DNA from 3 places in the Alcaligenes sp. SMD-FA genome. Region 2 is predicted to be linked to each of the others. Evidence: predicted binding sites of a transcription regulator. Region 2 holds the regulator's gene; each other region holds the start of a gene.
The links. Region 2 encodes HrcA, which represses chaperone genes, less so after heat shock. Its sites were predicted from a motif close to TTAGCACTCNNNNNNNNNGAGTGCTAA; they were not measured.

Region 1 (6,794 bases), 330 kb from region 2:
CCCGTCAATTCCCAGCTGGTTTGGGCACGGATACAGGCGCATCGGTACGCCTGCCTGCCGCGCTTTGTGGTCTGTACGGTTTCCGTCCTACGGTGGGCCGTTATTCGGGCCAGGGCATTGTGCCTTTGTCCCCTACCCGCGATACGGCAGGCCCCATGGCCCGCAGTCTGGCTGACATCAGTTTGCTCGATAGCCTGCTCTGCCAGAAAACCCCTTCCATCCTGACCACTCCCTCCTTGAAGGAACTGCGCCTGGGTGTGCCCCGTGACAGCTTCTGGAAAGAGATGGATGCCGGTGTAGCCGACGTCACCCTGGCCTTTCTGGATGATTTGCAAAAAGCCGGTGTCACGCTGGTCAATGTCGATCTGTCCCCGGTTCTGAAGATCAATGCTCGCGTTGGCATGCCGATTGTGCTGTACGAGACCTTGCAGCATCTGCCTTTGTATCTGGCCGAGAACAAGTACGGCATCGGTCTGGACGAGCTAATTGCCGGCATCCATAGCCCCGATGTGAAAGAGATTTTCGATGCCATTACCGGCGACTACACCATCAGCCAGGAAGCTTACGAAGAGGCGCTGCATGTAGACCGCCCGCTGATGCAACAAGCTTATGCAGACCTGCTGCGCCAGTCCAATGTGAGTGGCTTGATCTTCCCGACCAGCCCGCTGACCGCCTGCCCGATTGGCGATGATGAAACCACCATGATGAACGGCAAGGCGGTACCTACGTTCAACACCTATATCTCGCGCACCGATGTGGGCTCAAACCTGGGCGCACCAGGCATCTCCCTGCCTATCGGCCTGTCGGGCGGTTTGCCCGTGGGGATGTTGATTGAAGCGGGCATCGGTGCCGATGATCTGTTGCTGGCTCTGTGCCGGGCGATTGATCCTTTGCTGCCAGCGACACCTGCGCCGGATTTGAGCAAACGTCCTACCGTCGCTTAATCCGTCATCAGCGCTCCAAGGATGAGTAAATGCCCCAATAAAGGCACCTTCAGCTTAAGAATACAGGCCAGCTTCGTCAGGAAGTCTGGCCTGTTTTCTTTTCGACCAGTATCCATCTCAGGGACTCCCCCCTTTCCTTGCCTCAATCACAGCCAAGCGGATACAAGCCATGTCATACCTATTTCAGTTGAAAGCAGCGGTCTTGAAACGCTAAACTAAATACTGTGTTTTCATACAGACACCATCACTTGCTACTGGCTATAAATAGCAACTCTGACCTCTCTACCCACTCTCTCCCCTGACGCCTGGGCCAAGCTGCTCACAGTTCATTCATTGCCCCTCTGCCCCACCTGCCTGCAAGCAAGCACGCTCTCTGTTAAGAACATATCCCTTGATCAAACCTGGTTCCGATATAAAAAAAGACCAATGAACACACAGATTCTTTTATTACGCGGCGTCATGCCTACCGGCAAAAACAAAGTGCTGATGGCACCGCTGCGGGCGGCTCTGGAAGCGGCTGGTTTGCGGGATGTCAGAACCTATATTCAAAGCGGCAATGCCATTGTGTCTACGGAGCTGGAACAGCCAGAGCTGGAGCAACTGGTTCATCACGCCATCAAGGAAAACCTGGGCGGAGACATTCAGGTCATCGCCCGAACACCGGCTTACTTCATGCAAGTCATGGAGAACAATCCTTTCAAGCACCAGAACCCCAGCCAGCTTTATTTCACTCTGCTGCGCTCGCCGGCAGACAAAACCCTGCTGCAAGCCTTCCAAGCCCTGGAGCATACCCCGGATCAGGTCCGCGTCATTGATGACATCGCCTATATCGTGTGCGCAAGCCGGTATCGAGACCTGAAAGCCAACAATAATTTCATCGAGAAAAAGCTCAAGGTCGTTGCTACTACACGCAACTTCAACACGATGAGCAAGCTGATTGCCTTGAGTACGGGTACTGATGGCGTCTCCCCCGCTAACATCCAGTAAATTCACGCCCCAGGACAAATATGTAACAACCCGACCCTGGTGCTCTTGAAATTAGGAAAGTCGTCCCTATAATTAGCACTCGAAGGGGTTGAGTGCTAAAGCACCTCGCCCCCAAAATCGGACCAACAACTAAAGTCATCTTTAAACAGGAGTTTCTCCATGGCACTGCGTCCTTTGAACGATCGAGTGATCGTCAAGCGTCTGGACAACGAACGCACCACCGCTTCCGGTATCGTTATCCCCGAGAGCGCGACTGAAAAGCCCGATCAAGGCGAAATCCTGGCCGTTGGCCCCGGTAAGAAAACCGAGGACGGCAAGGTTCTGGCGCTGGATCTGAAGGTCGGCGACAAAGTTCTGTTTGGCAAGTATTCCGGCCAGGCCGTCAAGATCGACGGTGAAGAGCTGCTGGTGATCCGCGAAGAAGAAATCTTCGCCGTGATCGAATAAGTACCGCCAACGAAAATTCAATAGGATTCAAACCATGACCGCAAAACAAGTTTACTTCGGCGACGACGCACGTACCCGCATCGTGCGCGGCGTTAACGTTCTGGCCAATGCTGTTAAGACCACCATGGGCCCTAAAGGCCGTAACGTGGTTCTGGACCGCTCCTTTGGCGCCCCTACCGTCACTAAAGACGGTGTGTCCGTTGCCAAAGAAATCGAACTGAAAGACAAGTTCGAGAACATCGGTGCTCAACTGGTTAAAGAAGTTGCCTCCAAGACTTCCGACAACGCCGGTGACGGTACCACGACCGCTACGGTGCTGGCTCAAGCCATCGTTGAAGAAGGCCTGAAGTTTGTTGCCGCCGGCATCAACCCAATGGACCTCAAGCGCGGTATCGACAAGGCTGTGGTCGTCGTTGTTGACGAACTGCGCAAGCTGTCCCGTCCTTGCACTACCAGCAAAGAAATCGCTCAAGTCGGTTCCATCTCGGCCAACAGCGACCACTCCATCGGTGAGATCATCGCCAATGCCATGGACAAAGTTGGTAAAGAAGGCGTGATCACCGTTGAAGACGGCAAATCGCTGGAAAACGAACTGGACGTGGTTGAAGGTATGCAGTTTGACCGCGGCTACCTGTCCCCTTACTTCATCAACAACTCCGAAAAGCAAGTTGCTGTTCTGGAAGATCCATTTGTGCTGATTTTCGACAAGAAAATCTCCAACATCCGTGATCTGCTGCCCGTACTGGAGCAAGTTGCCAAGACCAGCCGTCCTTTGCTGATCGTTGCTGAAGACGTGGAAGGCGAAGCTCTGGCTACTCTGGTTGTGAACAACATCCGCGGCATCCTGAAGACCACCGCTGTTAAAGCTCCTGGCTTTGGCGACCGTCGTAAAGCCATGCTGGAAGACATCGCTATCCTGACTGGCGGTACCGTGATCTCCGAAGAAACCGGTATGTCTCTGGAAAAAGCGACTCTGGACGACCTGGGTCAGGCCAAGCGCATTGAAGTGGCCAAAGAAAACACCACGATCATCGACGGCGCTGGCAACGGCACCGACATCGAAGCTCGCGTGAAACAAATCCGCGTTCAGATCGAAGAGTCCACTTCCGACTACGACCGTGAAAAACTGCAAGAGCGCGTGGCCAAGCTGGCTGGCGGTGTTGCTGTGATTCGTGTTGGCGCTGCCACCGAAGTCGAAATGAAAGAGAAGAAAGCTCGCGTTGAAGACGCCCTGCACGCTACTCGCGCAGCCGTCGAAGAAGGTATCGTTCCTGGCGGTGGCGTTGCACTGATTCGTGCTCGCGCAGCGGTTGCCCAACTGAAAGGCGACAACACCGACCAAGACGCCGGTATCAAACTGATCCTGCGTGCGATCGAATCTCCTTTGCGTACCATCGTCTCCAACGCCGGCGAAGAAGCCAGCGTGGTTGTCAACCAAGTGGCCAGCGGCACCGGCACCTACGGTTACAACGCGGCTACTGGCGAGTACGGTGACCTGGTTGAGCAAGGTGTTCTGGACCCAACCAAAGTTACCCGCACTGCTCTGCAAAACGCAGCTTCGATCGCCAGCCTGTTGCTGACAACCGAAGTGGCCGTGTCGGAAATCGTGGAAGACAAACCTGCTCCAGCCATGCCTGACATGGGTGGTATGGGCGGCATGGGTGGTATGGGCGGCTTCTAAGCCACACATCAGCACCCCGATCCGGGCGGAAATTGATCACTTCTGCCCTGATCGCCACGCTTTTAGTACAAAAACCGGATGGATTTTTCCATCCGGTTTTTTTTCGTCCAAGCAAACCCCTATAATCAGGGCACTTCAATCTGCTGTTTCCTTCATGTCAGACTCTCCATTCAAAAGCAAAGGTGGTTTGGGCCGCCTGTTCAATGCCTTGCGCTACTCCAGCCAGGGTCTGGCCGCAGCCCTGCGCCATGAGGCTGCCTTTCGCCAGGAACTGGCCTTGGCTGTCATCCTGACGCCACTGGCATTCTGGCTGGGGCAAACCCCGGCGGAAATTCTGGTCTTGCTGGGCGCACTGGTCTTTGTGCTGGTGGTGGAGCTGCTGAACTCAGCCCTGGAGGCCCTGGCCGATACGATTACCCTGGAGCACCACCCCTTGATCGGGCGGGCCAAGGATCTGGCCAGTGCTGCCGTGCTGCTGTCCCTTATTTTTGCTGGTGCCGTCTGGCTCAGCTTTTTGTATAGCCGTTTACTTTCCTGATTCCCATGACATTCATAGAAAAACTGAACCGTGCCTGGACGGACAACCAATCCATGTTGATGGTGGGTCTGGACCCAGACCCTGCCCGCTTGCCTTTGGAATTGGCCAGCAAACCCGGCGCGATTTATGAGTTCTGCAAAGCGATTGTGGACGTCACCGCCGACTACACCTGTGGCATCAAACCCCAGATCGCCTACTTTGCCGCTCAGGGTGCCGAGGATCAGTTGCAAGATCTGTGCGACTACATTCGCAGTCGCTACCCTCATCTGCCCATCGTGCTCGATGCCAAGCGTGGGGACGTGGGGTCGACCGCCGAACAATACGCACGCGAAGCCTTTGAGCGCTATCGCGCTGATGCCGTCACCGTCAGCCCCTACATGGGCTTTGACTCGGTAGAGCCCTACCTGGAGCACAAGGACAAAGGCGTGATCGTGTTGTGCCGCACTTCCAACCCCGGCGGCTCAGACCTGCAATTCATGGAAATGGCTGACGGTACCCCGCTGTACTTGCACGTGGCCAGCCTGGTGGCAGAGAAGTGGAATACGAACGGTCAATGTGCTTTGGTCGTGGGCGCCACCTTCCCCGACGAAATCGGCAAGGTGCGTGCCCGTATTGGCGATATGCCTTTGCTGGTGCCCGGCATTGGTGCCCAGGGTGGCGATGTGGACGCCACCGTTGCTGCTGGTATGGACTCCCAAGGTAACGGCATGATGATCAACTCGTCGCGCGCCATTCTGTACGCCAGCCGGGGGGATGACTGGCGTGATGCGGCTCAAGCAGCGGCGATTGCCACGCGCAATGCCATTAATGACGCGCGCAACAAGAAACGGTAATTCCTGGCCCTTCCTGCTTGCTCAATAAGTTCGGAGGCAGCGACAGCGACAGCGACAGCGACAGCGACAGCGACAGCGACAGCGACAGCGACAGCGACAGCGACAGCGACAGCGACAGCGACAGCGACAGCGACAGCGACAGCGACAGCGACAGCGACAGCGACAGCGACAGCGACAGCGACAGCAGTTAGTGTAGAGACAAGAAAGCCCCGCTCACTTGGATTCAATCCCAAATGAGCAGGGCTTTTTATTAAGCTACGAACCATAAATCCGGCTCGGGCTCAGTCTGAAGCTTAAACACAAGAAACAAGTTCAGCCCCTGCTAAGCTACCAGCCCTGGTCTCGGGTCTGAGCTGTATTTCAAGCTGCCGAACGAGAGTATCGATCCGACACTGCTCCAGCCACAAGCCTAAACACTAAACCAGGCCCCTACTTCGGCTCTGGCACAGGTTCCAATTCTGATGAGAGTTTTGGCTTTTAAGCTGAGCTCAAGCCTAGTTCCGGTCGCGCCACTGCTTCAGCTCCGGGCTATCGGCCCCCAATACACTCTGCAGAGCCTGCTCGGTATGCTCACCCAATTGCGGCGGAGCCATGCGGTAAGACACTGGGCTATCTGAAAAACGCATGGGGCTGGCCGTCATGCTGACCTTGCCCGCCTGGCTGTGAGCCAGCTCGATACGCATATTCCGGGCCTGAACCTGCGGATGCGAGAACACCCCATGCAGATCATTGATAGGCCCGGCTGGTACGCCAATCTTGTCCAGGGCTTCCAACCAATACGCACTAGGATGCTTTTGCATCGCGGCGCTCAGGATCTGCTCTAGCTCATCCCGGTGCTTGACCCGCTGGCTGTTGATACGGAAACGTTCGTCCTCCACGACTTCCGGATGGCCAATCGCTTCGCAGTAAGCCGCGAACTGCCGATTATTGCCAATAGCCACAATGATGTGGCCATCTTTCGTTGGGAACACCTGATAGGGCACCAGGTTCTGATGCGCATTACCAGCCCGCTTCGGGGCCTGCCCGCTCACCAGATAGTTCATATTCTGGTTAGCCAACATGGCAACCTGACAGTCCAGCAAGGCAATGTCGATATGCTGCCCCAAGCCGCTGCGTGAGCGTTCAAACAAGGCGGCCAGAATGCTGCTGGTGGCATACATACCCGTCATCAAGTCCGCGACAGCGACCCCCGCTTTCTGAGGGCCACCACCGGGCTTGTCATCACGCTCTCCGGTCAGGCTCATCATCCCACCCATGGCCTGGATCATGAAGTCATAACCCGGACGTTCGGCATAAGGGCCGGTCTGGCCAAAGCCGGTAATCGAGCAATAGATCAGACGCGGGTTGATCGCTTTCAGGCTGGC
Region 2 (6,794 bases):
AAGCGGCTTTACTGTCGCGCCAGCATTTCCCGTGCATGTTCACGCGTGGTTTGCGTAATTTTCAGACCACCCAGCATACGGGCAATCTCATCTACCCGTTCATCTTGCGTCAAGGGGCGGATCGAGGAAAAAGTCTGGCCTTGTTCGGTCGTTTTCTCGACTTTCAGATGATGGTTCCCACAGGCAGCCACCTGGGGCAGGTGGGTCACGCACAGAACCTGATGGCGTGCGCCCAGCTCTTGCAGTAGACGTCCTACCACTTCGGCCACTGCGCCACCCACACCGGTATCGACTTCATCAAAAATCAAGGTAGGTACACGAGCCGCTTGACTGGCGATAACAGACAGCGCCAGGGAGATTCGAGCCAACTCACCACCAGAGGCCACTTTGGCCAGTGGACGCGGTGTGACGCCTTCGTGACCTGCAACCAGGAACTCCACGTGCTCGACACCGTGGACTTGAGGTTCGCAGGCGGTCAGGGCGACCTCGAAACGGCCGCCTTGCATGGCCATGGACTGCATGGCCTGGCTGACTTGTTTGCCAAGCTGCACACTGGTTTTGCGTCTTGCCGCACTGAGCTTGCCGCTAAGCTCCTGATACTGCTTCTGCGCGTGCTGGGCCTTGGCTTGCAAGGCCTCCAAATCAAAAGATTGCTGTAACTGTGCGAGCTGCTCCTGCCAGGAGTCCAGCAGACTGGGTAATTCCTCGGGCTCCACTTTCAGTTTGCGCGCGGCACTGAAAATGGCTGACACCCGCTCCTCTGCTTGAGCCAGGCGCTCGGGGTCCAGCTCCATATCGCTTAAGTAGCTGTTCAGATCCGAAGCCGCTTCGGTGACGGCAATTTGTGCCGACTCCAGCGCATCCACAATCGCTTGCAGGCCAGGGTCATGGCGCAATAGGGCGCTCATTTCGTGGCTGGCCTTGCCCAGCAGTTGCTGTACCGAGGTTTCCTCGCCATCCAGAGCGGTCAGGGCCAGCGCACTGCCATCAATCAGGGCTTGAGCATGAGACAGACGGGTGTGTTCTTGTTGTAGCTGGTCCCATTCCCCAGCGCGCAGATTCAGGCTGGAGAGCTCATTGATCTGCCATTCCAGGCGCTCTTGATCGCGCTTGCCTTGTTCCGCACTTTGGCTGGCTTGTTCGACGGCTTTGCGCGCCTGGCTCAATTGCTGCCAGGATTGTGCCACTTGACGCGCCAGTGGCAAATGGCCGCCTTGGCTATCGAGCAGATCGTACTGACTTTGAGGATTCATCAGGCTTTGATGTGCGTGCTGGCCGTGAATATCCACCAGCAATTCGCCCAGCTCACGCAACTGGGTCAAGGTTGCTGCGCTGCCGTTGATGTAGCTGCGGTTGCGCCCTTGCAGGTCAATCAGACGACGCAAGATCAACTCGTCCGAAACATCGAAGTCACGCTCGCTCAGCCAGCGCTGAATGTCTTGTTCGCAATCGAAGTGTGCGCTGACTTCAGTGCGTGTGCAGCCTTCGCGTATGGCTTTGGCATCGCCGCGTGCTCCCAGAACCAGGGAGAGCGCGTCAATCAGGATGGATTTGCCAGCGCCGGTCTCCCCGGAAAAGACCGTGAAGCCGGTGTCGAAATCAATCGTGGCTTGATCCACGATGACAAAGTCTCGAACGTGCAGGGTACGGAGCATAGAGGTTTATTCGTTTTCGTCGTTAGGCAAAGGGATGTGATTCCAGCCCAGTTTTTGGCGCAGAGTGGAAAAAAAGCTGTAGCCCTTGGGATGGATAAAGCGAATGGTGTCCTGGGAGCGACGCACATCAATGCGGTCTCCCTGCTGACAGTCGGACCAGGTTTGCATGTCAAAGTGCACACTACCACCCGATTCCACCCGGCCCAGTGCCGTAATGGTCAAGTTCAAGGTACCTGTGTCGGGTAGCACGATGGGCCGGTTAGACAGGGTTTGCGGCGCGACAGGCACCAGCAAAAAGGCTTTCAGGGACGGGTGCAGCAAGGGGCCGCTGGCGGCCAGGGCATAGGCGGTCGAGCCGGTGGGAGTGGAGATGATCAGGCCGTCCGAGCGCTGGCGATACATGAATACACCATCCAGTTCTACGCGCAGCTCGATCATGCCGCCACGGCCAGCGCGGTTGATGACCACATCGTTCAGGGCCACGCCTGAATACAGCACTTGTCCGTCGCGCACGACGCGGCCTTCCAGCATGGAGCGCTCTTCAACGTCATACTCGCCTTTGAGAACGCTCAGCAAGGCGTCGTTGGCGTCATTCAAGGGAATATCGGTAATAAAGCCCAGGCGACCATGGTTGATTCCGATCAGGGGGACTTTACTGTGTGCTAATTCGCGAGCCGCGCCTATCATGGTGCCGTCGCCGCCCATCACGATAGCCAGATCGGCGTGCTCGCCAATTTGGGCATAATCGCCGATGGGAAATTCGGTAATACCGGCATTCTGGGCGGTTGTGGCCTCAAGCAATACCGAGCAACCAGTGCTGACCAGGGTATTGGCCAGCGATCGGATGGGCGCATCCAAGCCGGAGTCCTGGTATCTGCCAACAATGGCAACCGTTTTGAAATGCATGGGGCGAAAACCTTAAGATTAATGAAATAATGGCGATCAGTGGATTATAGAGTTGCCACTCTAGGCTTGGCTGTAAGATTCTCCCCTTTATCATGCAGTGCTGGTGTTTTTAAGTGACGTACGCGACATGGATGACAGAGCAAATGCCTTGTTGAAGGTGCTGATCGAGCGTTACATCGCCGATGGTCAGCCGGTAGGGTCTCGTACCTTATCGACCGTTTTTGATTTTTCTCCGGCCACCATTCGAAATGTGATGGCCGAGTTGGAAGGCTTGGGACTGATTCACAGCCCGCACACCTCGGCGGGGCGTATTCCCACGCCCAAGGGTTACCGCTTGTTTGTGGATCGTCTATTAGCGGCAGAGCGTTTCGAGCGGCCTGATGCTCGCAACCTTAGCCAGTATCTGCCTTTTGATGAACCCAACCGGGCGGTCAGTTCCGCCGCTGCCTTGCTGTCGAATCTGTCGCAGTTTGCTGGCGTGGTGCTGGCACCGAAAAAAGCGCAGACCTTCCGGCAAATTGAGTTTATTCGCCTGTCCGACAAGCGAGTGTTGCTGATTATCGTCACACCAGATGGCGATGTGCAAAACCGTATCCTGTTTGTGCCGCGTGATTACCTGGAGCAGGAGCTGGTTGAGGCCAGCAACTTTTTCAATCAGCATTTCTCTGGCCTGTCTTTTGAGTCGGTCAAGCTGGCCTTGTCGCAGGAGCTTAGCTCTTTGCAGGCGGACATTTCGCGCCTGATGCAGCAAGCGGTGGATGTAGGCAGCCATCAGCCTGACAGTGAGGAGGCCGTGGTGATCGCTGGCGAGAGCAAGTTGTTAAATGTCTCGGAAATGGTGGCGGACATGGATCGTTTGCGCCGTCTGTTTTCCCTGTTCGAGAAAAAAACCGATCTGCTGCATCTGCTGGATGTGTCCAGCCAGGCTGAAGGGGTGCAGATTTATATCGGCGGAGACTCCCAGCTCCTGCCGCTGGATGATGTCTCTGTGATTACCGCCCCGTATGGAGTGGACGGCAAAGTCGTGGGTACGCTGGGTGTGATCGGGCCATCGCGGATGGCGTATGATCGTGTGATTCCGATCGTGGACATTACGGCTCGGCTATTGTCCAATGCCCTGAGCCATCACTCGGCCAGTTAATGGATAGATCTTCAACCTGTTGGCAGGCGGAAGGTTTGCTGGCTGTCTAAGGTATTAATCATCATGCCCAAGTTGTTTGCTTCTCCTTATTTGCCCGAAGAGCAGGACGCCGATATGTTCAATGACCAGGCTCCGGTACGCCAGGCTGGGCCGGTCGGTATCTTGCTGGTCAATCTGGGTACGCCGGATCAGCCCGATGCGGCATCCATTCGCCGTTATCTGGGCGAGTTTCTGTCTGATCCTCGGGTAATTGAAATCCCGCAGCCGGTCTGGCAGATTATTTTGCGCCTATTCATTTTGCCCCGCCGTCCCAGCAAGCTGGCGCCGCGTTACAAGGACATCTGGTTGCCGCAGGGCGCCCCCTTGCTGGTCTATAGCCAGGCCCAGGCCGATGGTTTACAAAAGTTGTTGCACTCGCAGGGCCACGATGTAAAGGTGGAACTGGGGATGCGTTATGGCAACCCGTCCATTGCCAGCGGACTGGATAAATTGAAAGCTGCAGGTTGCGAGCGGATTTTGAGTTTGCCCCTCTATCCACAATATGCAGCCAGCACGACCGCGACAGCGGTCGATTGTGTCGCGGCGCATCTGGGCAAACAGCGCAATCAGCCAGAGCTGCGTTTTCTCAAGCGCTATCACACGCACCCGGATTACATTGGTTCCTTGGCAGCGCTGATTCGTCGTTATTGGGATGAACATGGCAAGCCAGAGCGTTTGTTGTTGAGTTTTCACGGTTTGCCACGCCGCTGCGTGGAACTGGGCGACCCTTATTATCGCGATTGCCGTGAAACGGCCAATGCCTTGCGTGCGGCGCTTGATGAGCCTGCTGTAGAGGTCCACATGGCTTTTCAAAGTCGCTTTGGTGCGCAGCGCTGGCTGGAGCCGTACACCGAGCCTACCTTGCGTGAGTGGGGTAAGCAGGGAGTAGGACGTGTCGATGCCGTTTGCCCCGGTTTCTTGGCAGATTGCCTGGAAACCCTGGAGGAGATTCAGGTGGAGTGTCGCGACGCCTTTTTGGAAGAGGGTGGTCGCGAGTTCCATTACATTCCTTGCCTGAATGACGACCCGCAATGGATCGAAGGTCTGGGACGGCTGGCTGTGCAGCATTTGGGAGGCTGGTTGCCCAGCCGTCTGGTGTCAGCCCAGTAGTGGCCAGGGAAGGTTTTAACGGGCCGAGCGAGCAAAATACGAAAGCAGGTCTTGAACTGGGGGCAGATGCCCCCATTTTTATGCGATCAACGAATTCTGTAGTGGAGAAAAATCGAATGGCTACACACGCCGATCCCAATAAGCCTCTGGACGGGGAAGTGACGGAAAACACGCCTGAGCAGGCGCAAACGGGCACCGTCGAGCAAGACCAGCCAGAGATTTTGGCCCAGCAGCCTGAAGAGTGTTCGGCTGATCTGGCGACCGAATTGGCCCATGCCCAGGAGAAAGTGTCGCAGTATTACGACCAGTTGCTGCGTGCCAAAGCTGAAGTGGAAAACATCCGTCGTCGTGCGGATGATGATGTTGCTAAAGCCCGTAAGTTCGGCACCGAGTCCTTTGCCGAAAGCCTGATTCCGGTGCGTGATAGCCTGGAAGCAGCCCTGGCCCAGGGCGAGCAAAGCCCTGAAACCTGGAAAGAAGGGGTGGAGACGACCTTGCGTCAACTGAACAAGGCTTTTGAACGCAATAGCTTGAAAGAAGTGGCTCCACAAGCTGGCGACAAGTTTGATCCGCATCTGCATCAGGCTATCTCGGCCGTGCCTTCGGAGTTTGAAGAGGGCGCAGTCGCCCAACTGCTGCAAAAGGGTTACACCATTTCGGATCGCGTGTTGCGTCCCGCCTTGGTGATGGTGTCAGCTCCCAAGTAATCAGAGCTTGCCTGACTGTGCCAGCAGGCTTTCCGGGCTAAACCCGCTTTCAAGCTTCTTTTCCGGATTTTTGGCAGGCACAGTGAAAAAAATAAGGCTGTTGCTCTTGAAATGCGTACACAGTTCCCCATATGCATTTCATCAAATAATTTGCTTTCGCAATCAATCTTTTAGTCAGGTAAAAAATCATGGGCAAAATCATTGGTATTGACCTTGGAACCACCAATAGCTGTGTATCGGTGTTGGACGGCGACCAGGTTCGTATTATCGAAAATGCCGAAGGTGGTCGTACGACCCCTTCCATCGTGGCTTACATGCAGGATGGTGAAATCCTGGTTGGCGCTCCTGCCAAACGTCAGGCTGTGACCAACCCTGCCAACACCATTTTTGCGGTCAAGCGTTTGATCGGTCGTAAGTTCACTGAAAAGGCTGTTCAGACAGATATTGAACACGTGCCTTACACCATTGTTGCCGCTGATAACGGTGACGCATGGGTAGAAGCACAGGGCAAGAAGATGGCACCTCAGCAAGTGTCTGCCGACATCTTGCGCAAAATGAAGAAAACTGCCGAAGACTATCTGGGCGAAGAAGTAACCGAGGCCGTGATTACCGTGCCTGCTTACTTTAACGACAGCCAGCGTCAGGCAACCAAGGACGCAGGCCGCATTGCCGGTCTGGATGTCAAACGCATCATCAACGAGCCAACCGCAGCGGCTTTGGCTTTCGGCCTGGACAAGGCTGAAAAGGGTGATCGCAAGATTGCGGTGTATGACTTGGGTGGCGGTACGTTTGACGTGTCCATCATCGAAATCGCCGACATCGACGGTGAAAAGCAGTTTGAAGTGCTCTCCACCAACGGCGACACCTTCCTGGGTGGTGAGGACTTTGACAAGCGCATCATCGACTACATCATCGACGAGTTCAAGAAAGAAAGCGGCGTTGATCTGTCCAAAGATGTGTTGGCCTTGCAGCGTCTGAAAGAATCCGCTGAAAAAGCCAAGATCGAGCTGTCTTCTACGCAGCAGACCGAAATCAACCTGCCTTACATCACGGCAGATGCTTCCGGTCCCAAGCACTTGAACCTGAAGATCACTCGCTCCAAGCTGGAAGCGCTGGTTGAAGACCTGATCGAACGCACGATCGAGCCTTGCCGCGTTGCCATCAAGGATGCTGGCGTGAAAGTGTCGGAAATCGACGATGTGATCCTGGTCGGCGGCATGAGCCGTATGCCCAAGG
Region 3 (6,794 bases), 970 kb from region 2:
TTGGTCATGTGCAGCGCATGCCGGATTATTGGGAACTGATTTCCCCGGCCAGCGGTCCGCAAGGCAGCCCCAGTGCCTTCCTGGGGATTCAACCTGAAAAGACCACGCAGCTGGATTTTGGCGCGCAGTACAAGGATGAAACGGTCTCGGCCTGGGCTTCTGCCTATATCGGCCAGATTCAAGACTACATCTTGTTCGACTACCTGCCCGGCGGCATGATGGGCAAGAAAACCCAGGCCCGCAACGTCAAGGCCCGCATTATGGGCGGCGAATTGGGTGCGGACTGGAAAGCGACGCCCAACTGGACCTTGGGCGGCAGCCTGGCCTATGCCTGGGGCCGAAATAGCACTGATGGCCGCGCTCTGCCACAAATGCCCCCGCTGGATCTGCGTCTGACAGCGGATTATGTGCAAGGTCCTTGGTCCGCAGGCGGTGTCTGGCGCATTGTGGCCAAGCAAAATCGCTATTCGCAGGGACAAGGGAATGTGGTGGGTTACGACTTTGGGCCTACCGGCGGTTTCAGCACCTTGTCGCTGTACGGCGGCTACAAAATCAACCGCAATCTGTCTGTGACAGCCGGTGTGGATAATGTGTTCGACAAGACCTATGGCGAACACCTGAATCTGGCCGGGAACAGTGGGTTTGGTTTTGGGGCAGCAAGCCGCTTTAATGACCCTGGTCGCACCGTCTGGCTACGCGCTGCTTTGACCTTCTGATCGTTTTTGCCTGCTAGGTCAGATGGACTCAGCAGGCAAAAAGGCTGAAAAATCAGGGCAAAAAAAAGGGACACCTAGCTGGTGTCCCGTAAACATCCGCTTCAAAAGGGAGGGGAAGAGGAGAAGCCGAAGCGGATGTGCAAATGCCGAATTGCATAGGTGGCAAAAATCAGCAAATGTATTGTTTAGTCCGCGAAGATCAGCTTAAGTTCTGCCGGTTTCCCTGGAAATTTGTAACTCTTTAAAACGACTTAAACTGCTGCCGCCAAAGCGACACGCAGCTTCTTGAATGCAGCCACTTCAATCTGACGGATACGCTCTGCCGACACGCCGAATTCGGCAGCCAGATCGTGCAAGGTCGCGCCACCATCGTCCTGCAACCAGCGGGCGCGCACAATGCGCTGCGAACGCTCGTCCAGCGTGTCGATCGCTTCTTCCAGGCCGCTGCCTTCCAGCATGTCCTGAGCACGACGTTCCAGCACACGCGAGGGTTCCTCCTGCCCTTCGTCGGACAGGTAAGAAATAGGCGCGAAATGGTCATCGTCGTCATTAGTCGGGGCTTCCAGAGCCATATCGTGACCGGACAGACGCACTTCCATCTCGCTGACGTCCTGTGGACGTACATCGAGTTCACGCGCAATCGCGTCTACCTGCGCCGTATCCAGCGTTTGTCCGTCCGGACGCATGCGGCGCAGATTGAAAAACAGTTTGCGTTGGGCCTTGGTGGTAGCCACTTTCACCATGCGCCAGTTGCGCACGACGTATTCATGAATCTCGGCCTTGATCCAATGCACGGCAAACGACACCAGACGCACACCGCGTTCTGGGTCAAAGCGTTTGACGGCCTTCATCAGGCCCACGTTCCCTTCCTGAATCAGGTCGGCATGCGGCAAGCCGTAACCCAGGTACTGGCGGGCAATGGACACCACCAGACGCAGGTGCGACAAAATCAGTTCGCGCGCAGCATCCAGGTCATCCTGGTCGCGCAGGCGCTGACCCAGCTCGGTTTCGCGTTCGGCGCTGAGCATGGGCAGACGGTTAACAGCAGAAATATACGCTTCGATCGTCCCCAGTGCGCCTGGATTAGACACGGCGGCGACGAGTTCATTACCAGACGCCAGGGCCAAAGCGTTCGCTTGTTGTGTCATGGAAAATCCTTCAAAGGTCAGCCGGCGAGAGCACTCAACAAGGCCCTCAAACCGCCAAAAACGTATTTCAACAATCATTGAGTTTAGCACTCGATGGGCTGGAGTGCTAAAAATTTCGGATACAGGAATAAGAGCGTCGCAGCAAGAAAAAGTTCACTACTTGAGGGGAAACAGCGGTCAATCGGTGGGCAGAACGCCACAAACAGGCAAAAAACCGTGTCTGCCTGAGAGTAACGCCTTAAGGCCCACCTGAAAATAACAAAGTACGACCTTGTTTATCCAACGATCACAGTCGCTCGGCGTGGAAATTCAGATGGTCCTGAATGAAGGTCGAGATGAAGTAGTAGCCATGGTCATAGCCGTCGTGACGGCGCAGGGTCAAAGGCTGTTTGGCCTGCTCGCACGCCTGCTCGAATACGTCCGGATACAGTTGTTCGGCCAGAAAACCGTCGCTCAAACCCTGATCCACCAAAATTCCGGCAGGATACGGCGCGCTGGTCTTGGCCATCAAGGCGCTGGCGTCGTGCTGTTCCCAGGCCTGACGATCCTGACCCAAGTAGGCACCAAAGGCTTTTTCACCCCAGGGGCAGCGGGTTGGCGCAGCAATAGGCGCAAAGGCCGACACGGAGCGGTACTTGCCGGGATGGCGCAACGCCAGCGTCAAGGCACCATGACCGCCCATGGAATGACCAAAAATACCCACACGGCTGGCATCACCGGGCAGGATGGTCGTGACCAGCTCAAACAGCTCCTGGGTCACATAGCTTTCCATGCGGTAATGCTTGTTCCAGCCCGGTTCAGTGGCATCCAGATAAAAACCGGCACCCGTGCCCAGATCCCAGCCCTCATCCTCCCCTGCCACACCAGCGCCACGCGGGCTGGTGTCGGAAGTCACCAGCATGATGCCGTGCTCGGCAGCGTAACGCTGGGCACCGGCCTTGATCATGAAGGTTTCCTCTGTGCAAGTCAGCCCTGCCAGAAAAAACAGCACAGGCACACGGCCTTGCCCGATGGCCTCTGCCAGACTGGCGGCCCCTTTCTGAGCGCCGGCCTGTAGTTGTGGCGGCATATACACAGAAAACCGCATGGGCAGACCAATCGTCTGCGAAGCGTGTTGGTAATAACGCTGCCAGCCATCAAAACAGCGGTGTTCGTTGAGCAGTTCCAGTGTCTGAGTCATAGCCCCCTCTTGTTCTCAATTGCAGATCCGGCCCAAAGCCGGTGGCACACCCCCAGGGCGGCAACGGACTCTGGCACCGGGATAAAGGGTGCAGGCAGCGGCCTGCGCCCTCTTCCTGCGACGTCTATCAGTACATCACCACCGAACGGATGGATTTACCGGCATTCATCAGGTCGAAACCTTCATTAATGCGTTCCAGCGGCAAAGTGTGGGTGATCAGATCGTCGATATTGATCTTGCCATCCATGTACCAGTCCACAATTTTCGGTACGTCGGTACGACCACGAGCGCCACCAAAGGCAGAGCCCTTCCATTCACGGCCGGTCACCAACTGGAACGGACGAGTGGAGATTTCGGCACCGGCCTCGGCCACCCCAATAATGATGGACTGGCCCCAACCACGGTGGCAGCACTCCAACGCCTGACGCATCACCTTGGTGTTGCCAATACATTCAAAGGAGTAATCCGCGCCGCCGTCCGTCAGTTGAATAATGTGGTCCACCACGTTTTCAACGTCATTGGGGTTCACAAAATCAGTCATGCCGAACTGGCGAGCCATGGCTTCGCGCTCGGGGTTGATGTCCACACCAATGATCTTGCCCGCGCCCACCATCTTGGCGCCCTGGATCACGTTCAGGCCGATACCGCCCAAACCGAACACCACCACGTTGGCACCGGCCTCCACTTTGGCGGTAAACAGCACGGCGCCCAAACCGGTGGTCACGCCGCAGCCGATGTAGCACACCTTGTCGAACGGCGCGTCGTTACGAATCTTGGCCAAGGCAATTTCTGGCACCACGATGTGGTTGGCAAAAGTCGATGTGCCCATGTAGTGGTGCACAGGCTTGCCACCGATGGAGAAACGCGACGTTCCGTCCGGCATCAGGCCCTTGCCCTGAGTAGAGCGAATGGCGGTACACAGGTTGGTCTTGCGCGACAGGCAGGATTTGCACTGGCGGCACTCGGGCGTGTACAGCGGGATCACGTGATCGCCGGGACGCAGGCTGGTCACACCCGCGCCCACATCCAGCACCACGCCTGCGCCTTCATGGCCCAGGATGGCCGGGAACAAACCTTCTGGATCCGCGCCAGACAGGGTGTAGTAATCGGTATGGCAAATGCCCGTCGCCTTGATCTCGACCAGCACTTCGCCCGCTTTGGGACCTGCCAGATCGACCTCTTCAATCGTTAGCGGTGCGCCCGCTTTCCAGGCAACTGCTGCACGTGTTTTCATGTGGTCCACCCTCCGGGTAAAAGTAATTATGGTTACGGCAAACTCGGTCCTTCGGGACCAAACTCTTAAAGTATAGAGAGTATTTTATAAGGCGCTGCCCGGCTGGCGGCACCTTGTATGGGTAAAGACCCGCACAACGTACAGGATTGCCCTCAATACAAAGACGATTTACCCGTCAGCAGCACGCCCAGGCGCAACATACCATAGGCCAGGTAATCAACCAGCCGGCTGAACACCCCCAGACGCTGATATTGCTCCGGGTAGACTCTGGCAGCATTGTGTTCGATCTCGTACTCCAGCTTGGTCTGCAAATTCTGGGTAAATGGCTGATCCTGAATCAGCACATTGGCCTCACGCGCCAGGAGCAGGCTGAACGGATCCAGATTGGACGAGCCCACCATGGAGTAGTCATCGATGACGGCTACTTTGGCATGCAGATAGCTGGCCTTGTACTCATACAGCTCAATGCCATGATCCAGCAACTGCCCATACATGAATCTACAGGCCCGATATTGCAGGAAATATTCGGCATGGCCTTGCAACAACAAGCGTACTCGCACACCACGTTCGGCGGCTTGCTCAATATGCCGTCGCAAGGTGCGGCCCGGAAAAAAATAGGCATTGGCCAAAATGACCTGCTCTTTCGCCTTGCACAACAACTGCAAATAAGCCTGCTCAATTTGCTGACGATGGCGCACATTATCCCGCAGCAACAAAGTGGCCCGTATGCCTTCAAAGACCTGGCCGGCCTGCTCCGCCTTCTTGCGCTGCTGACGGCGCTTGCGCCATTCGCGCCACAAGGTGAAACGCTGGGTGAAGCTGTCCCAATCCTTGCGTCTGCGCCAGGCCATACGCAGCCATAAAGCCTGCTGCGCCCGCACCATGTCATCGACAATCGGCCCTTCACAGCGCACGGCGAAATCAAAACGCGGCATACCCTGCCCATTGATCAAGGGCACATCATCAAAGTCATCCAGAATATTAATGCCACCCACAAAACCAATGCGCTCATCGACCACCAGCATTTTCCGGTGCAGTCTGCGCAGGCGTCGCAAGGACAGGCGGGGTTCGCGCCACCCTTGCGGCTTGGGGCGATAAATCCGGTAGCGCGCACGCATGGCCTTTAACTGCTCGGCAATTTGCAAGGCATGCACATCGCTGCCAAAGCCATCAATTACCACGCGTACGCGCACACCGCGCTCACTGGCTCGACGCAAGGCGTCCAAAACACAGTGACCACTATCGTCCAGATTGAAGATATAGGTTTCCAGATGCAGACGCTTTCTGGCCTGATCGATGGCTTCGCAGATAGCCGGAAAAAACTCCTGGCCATTTTGCAGCAAGGTGATTTGATTACCTTCGTGCCAAAGTGGATCGCGCTTCAGACTCGGCATGCTGGCTAGGCCTATACGTTAGGAAACCACTGAATGCCCCGTTACGGCAGCTCCAGCTCGGTCAGGATAGGGGCATGATCGGACAACTGCTTCCAGGGGTCTCCCACCAGCACGCGGGCATTACGCACTGCAAAACCACGCTGATAGACACGATCCAGCCGTAACCAGGGAAATGCTGCGGGGAAAGTACGAGGTGGGGGTGTCATGCGTGCAGCACCATTGACACCCAGTTGGATGCCTTGGTCCGGCACAACCAGCCCGCTTTTACGCATGGTACGCAGCCATTTGATGGGCTGGCGCAAGCGGAAACGGTTATCGGCCTGACCGCGAGGCGAGAAGGAAAACACTTCGTACAGATTCAATTGCTGCACAAAGATAGGCGCCAGACGGTTATTCCAGTCGTTGAAATCGCCCGCGATCAACAAGGGTTCGTCCGCAGGGACAATGCGCTTGATACGATCGAGCAAGGCCTGAACCTGGCGAACCCGGCCACTGTTGAACAGGCCCAGATGAACCACAATGCAATGCACCGGACGGCCGCCAACATCAACAACCGCATGGAGCAAACCGCGCTGTTCCATACGATGGTCGGAGATGTCCTGGTTTTCGTACTGCAAAATGGGAAAGCGCGACAGCAAGGCGTTGCCGTGATCCGTATGAGGACGAACCACGTTGCACCCATAAGCCGTATTCATGCGCAAGGCAGCGGCCAGCGATTCGTGCTGGGCGTCCAGACTGCCTTGCAGTTGGTTACGCCCCTGCACTTCCTGCAAAAACAACAAGTCGGGAGACAATCCGTAAAGTCCCAGGCGCAGATCCGCCAAAGACTCCCGTTTGCCAGAAGCCGAACGGCCTTTGTGAATGTTGTAGCTGACTACCCGAATCACTGACACGCCGTCCCCCGCTCTGACTTACTTGTTTTCAACAGCCCGCAGACGAATATGCAACTCACGCAGTTGCTGCTCATCCACAGCCGATGGGGCCTGGGTCAGCAGACACTGAGCACGCTGTGTCTTGGGGAAAGCAATCACATCACGAATCGAATCGGCACCGGCCATCAAGGTGACCAAACGATCCAGGCCCAGAGCCAGACCGCCATGTGGAGGCGCACCGTATTGCAGC

Region 1: a site for HrcA is predicted at 2,004-2,030, ahead of OKX01_RS14945 (co-chaperone GroES). Genes of this name have one in related genera too.
Region 3: a site for HrcA is predicted at 1,948-1,974, ahead of rpoH (RNA polymerase sigma factor RpoH). Genes of this name have one in related genera too.

What each region holds. Positions count from the first base shown of each region.
Region 1 covers NZ_CP110108.1:3,218,922-3,225,715, forward strand. Annotated here, with positions in the region: gene iaaH (indoleacetamide hydrolase) at 1-944, shown strand, start outside; gene OKX01_RS14940 (DUF1697 domain-containing protein) at 1,371-1,931, shown strand; gene OKX01_RS14945 (co-chaperone GroES) at 2,091-2,378, shown strand; gene groL (chaperonin GroEL) at 2,413-4,059, shown strand; gene OKX01_RS14955 (diacylglycerol kinase) at 4,214-4,597, shown strand; gene pyrF (orotidine-5'-phosphate decarboxylase) at 4,603-5,430, shown strand; gene OKX01_RS14965 (MSCRAMM family adhesin SdrC) at 5,448-5,621, shown strand; gene OKX01_RS14970 (CaiB/BaiF CoA transferase family protein) at 5,925-6,794, opposite strand, start outside.
Region 2 covers NZ_CP110108.1:2,892,494-2,899,287, reverse strand. Annotated here, with positions in the region: gene recN (DNA repair protein RecN) at 9-1,655, opposite strand; gene OKX01_RS13355 (NAD kinase) at 1,662-2,561, opposite strand; gene hrcA (heat-inducible transcriptional repressor HrcA) at 2,689-3,702, shown strand; gene hemH (ferrochelatase) at 3,766-4,851, shown strand; gene grpE (nucleotide exchange factor GrpE) at 4,968-5,558, shown strand; gene dnaK (molecular chaperone DnaK) at 5,747-6,794, shown strand, end outside.
Region 3 covers NZ_CP110108.1:3,864,736-3,871,529, forward strand. Annotated here, with positions in the region: gene OKX01_RS17840 (TonB-dependent copper receptor) at 1-716, shown strand, start outside; gene rpoH (RNA polymerase sigma factor RpoH) at 968-1,864, opposite strand; gene fghA (S-formylglutathione hydrolase) at 2,151-3,044, opposite strand; gene OKX01_RS17855 (S-(hydroxymethyl)glutathione dehydrogenase/class III alcohol dehydrogenase) at 3,172-4,278, opposite strand; gene clsB (cardiolipin synthase ClsB) at 4,431-5,672, opposite strand; gene OKX01_RS17865 (endonuclease/exonuclease/phosphatase family protein) at 5,714-6,565, opposite strand; gene aspS (aspartate--tRNA ligase) at 6,584-6,794, opposite strand, start outside.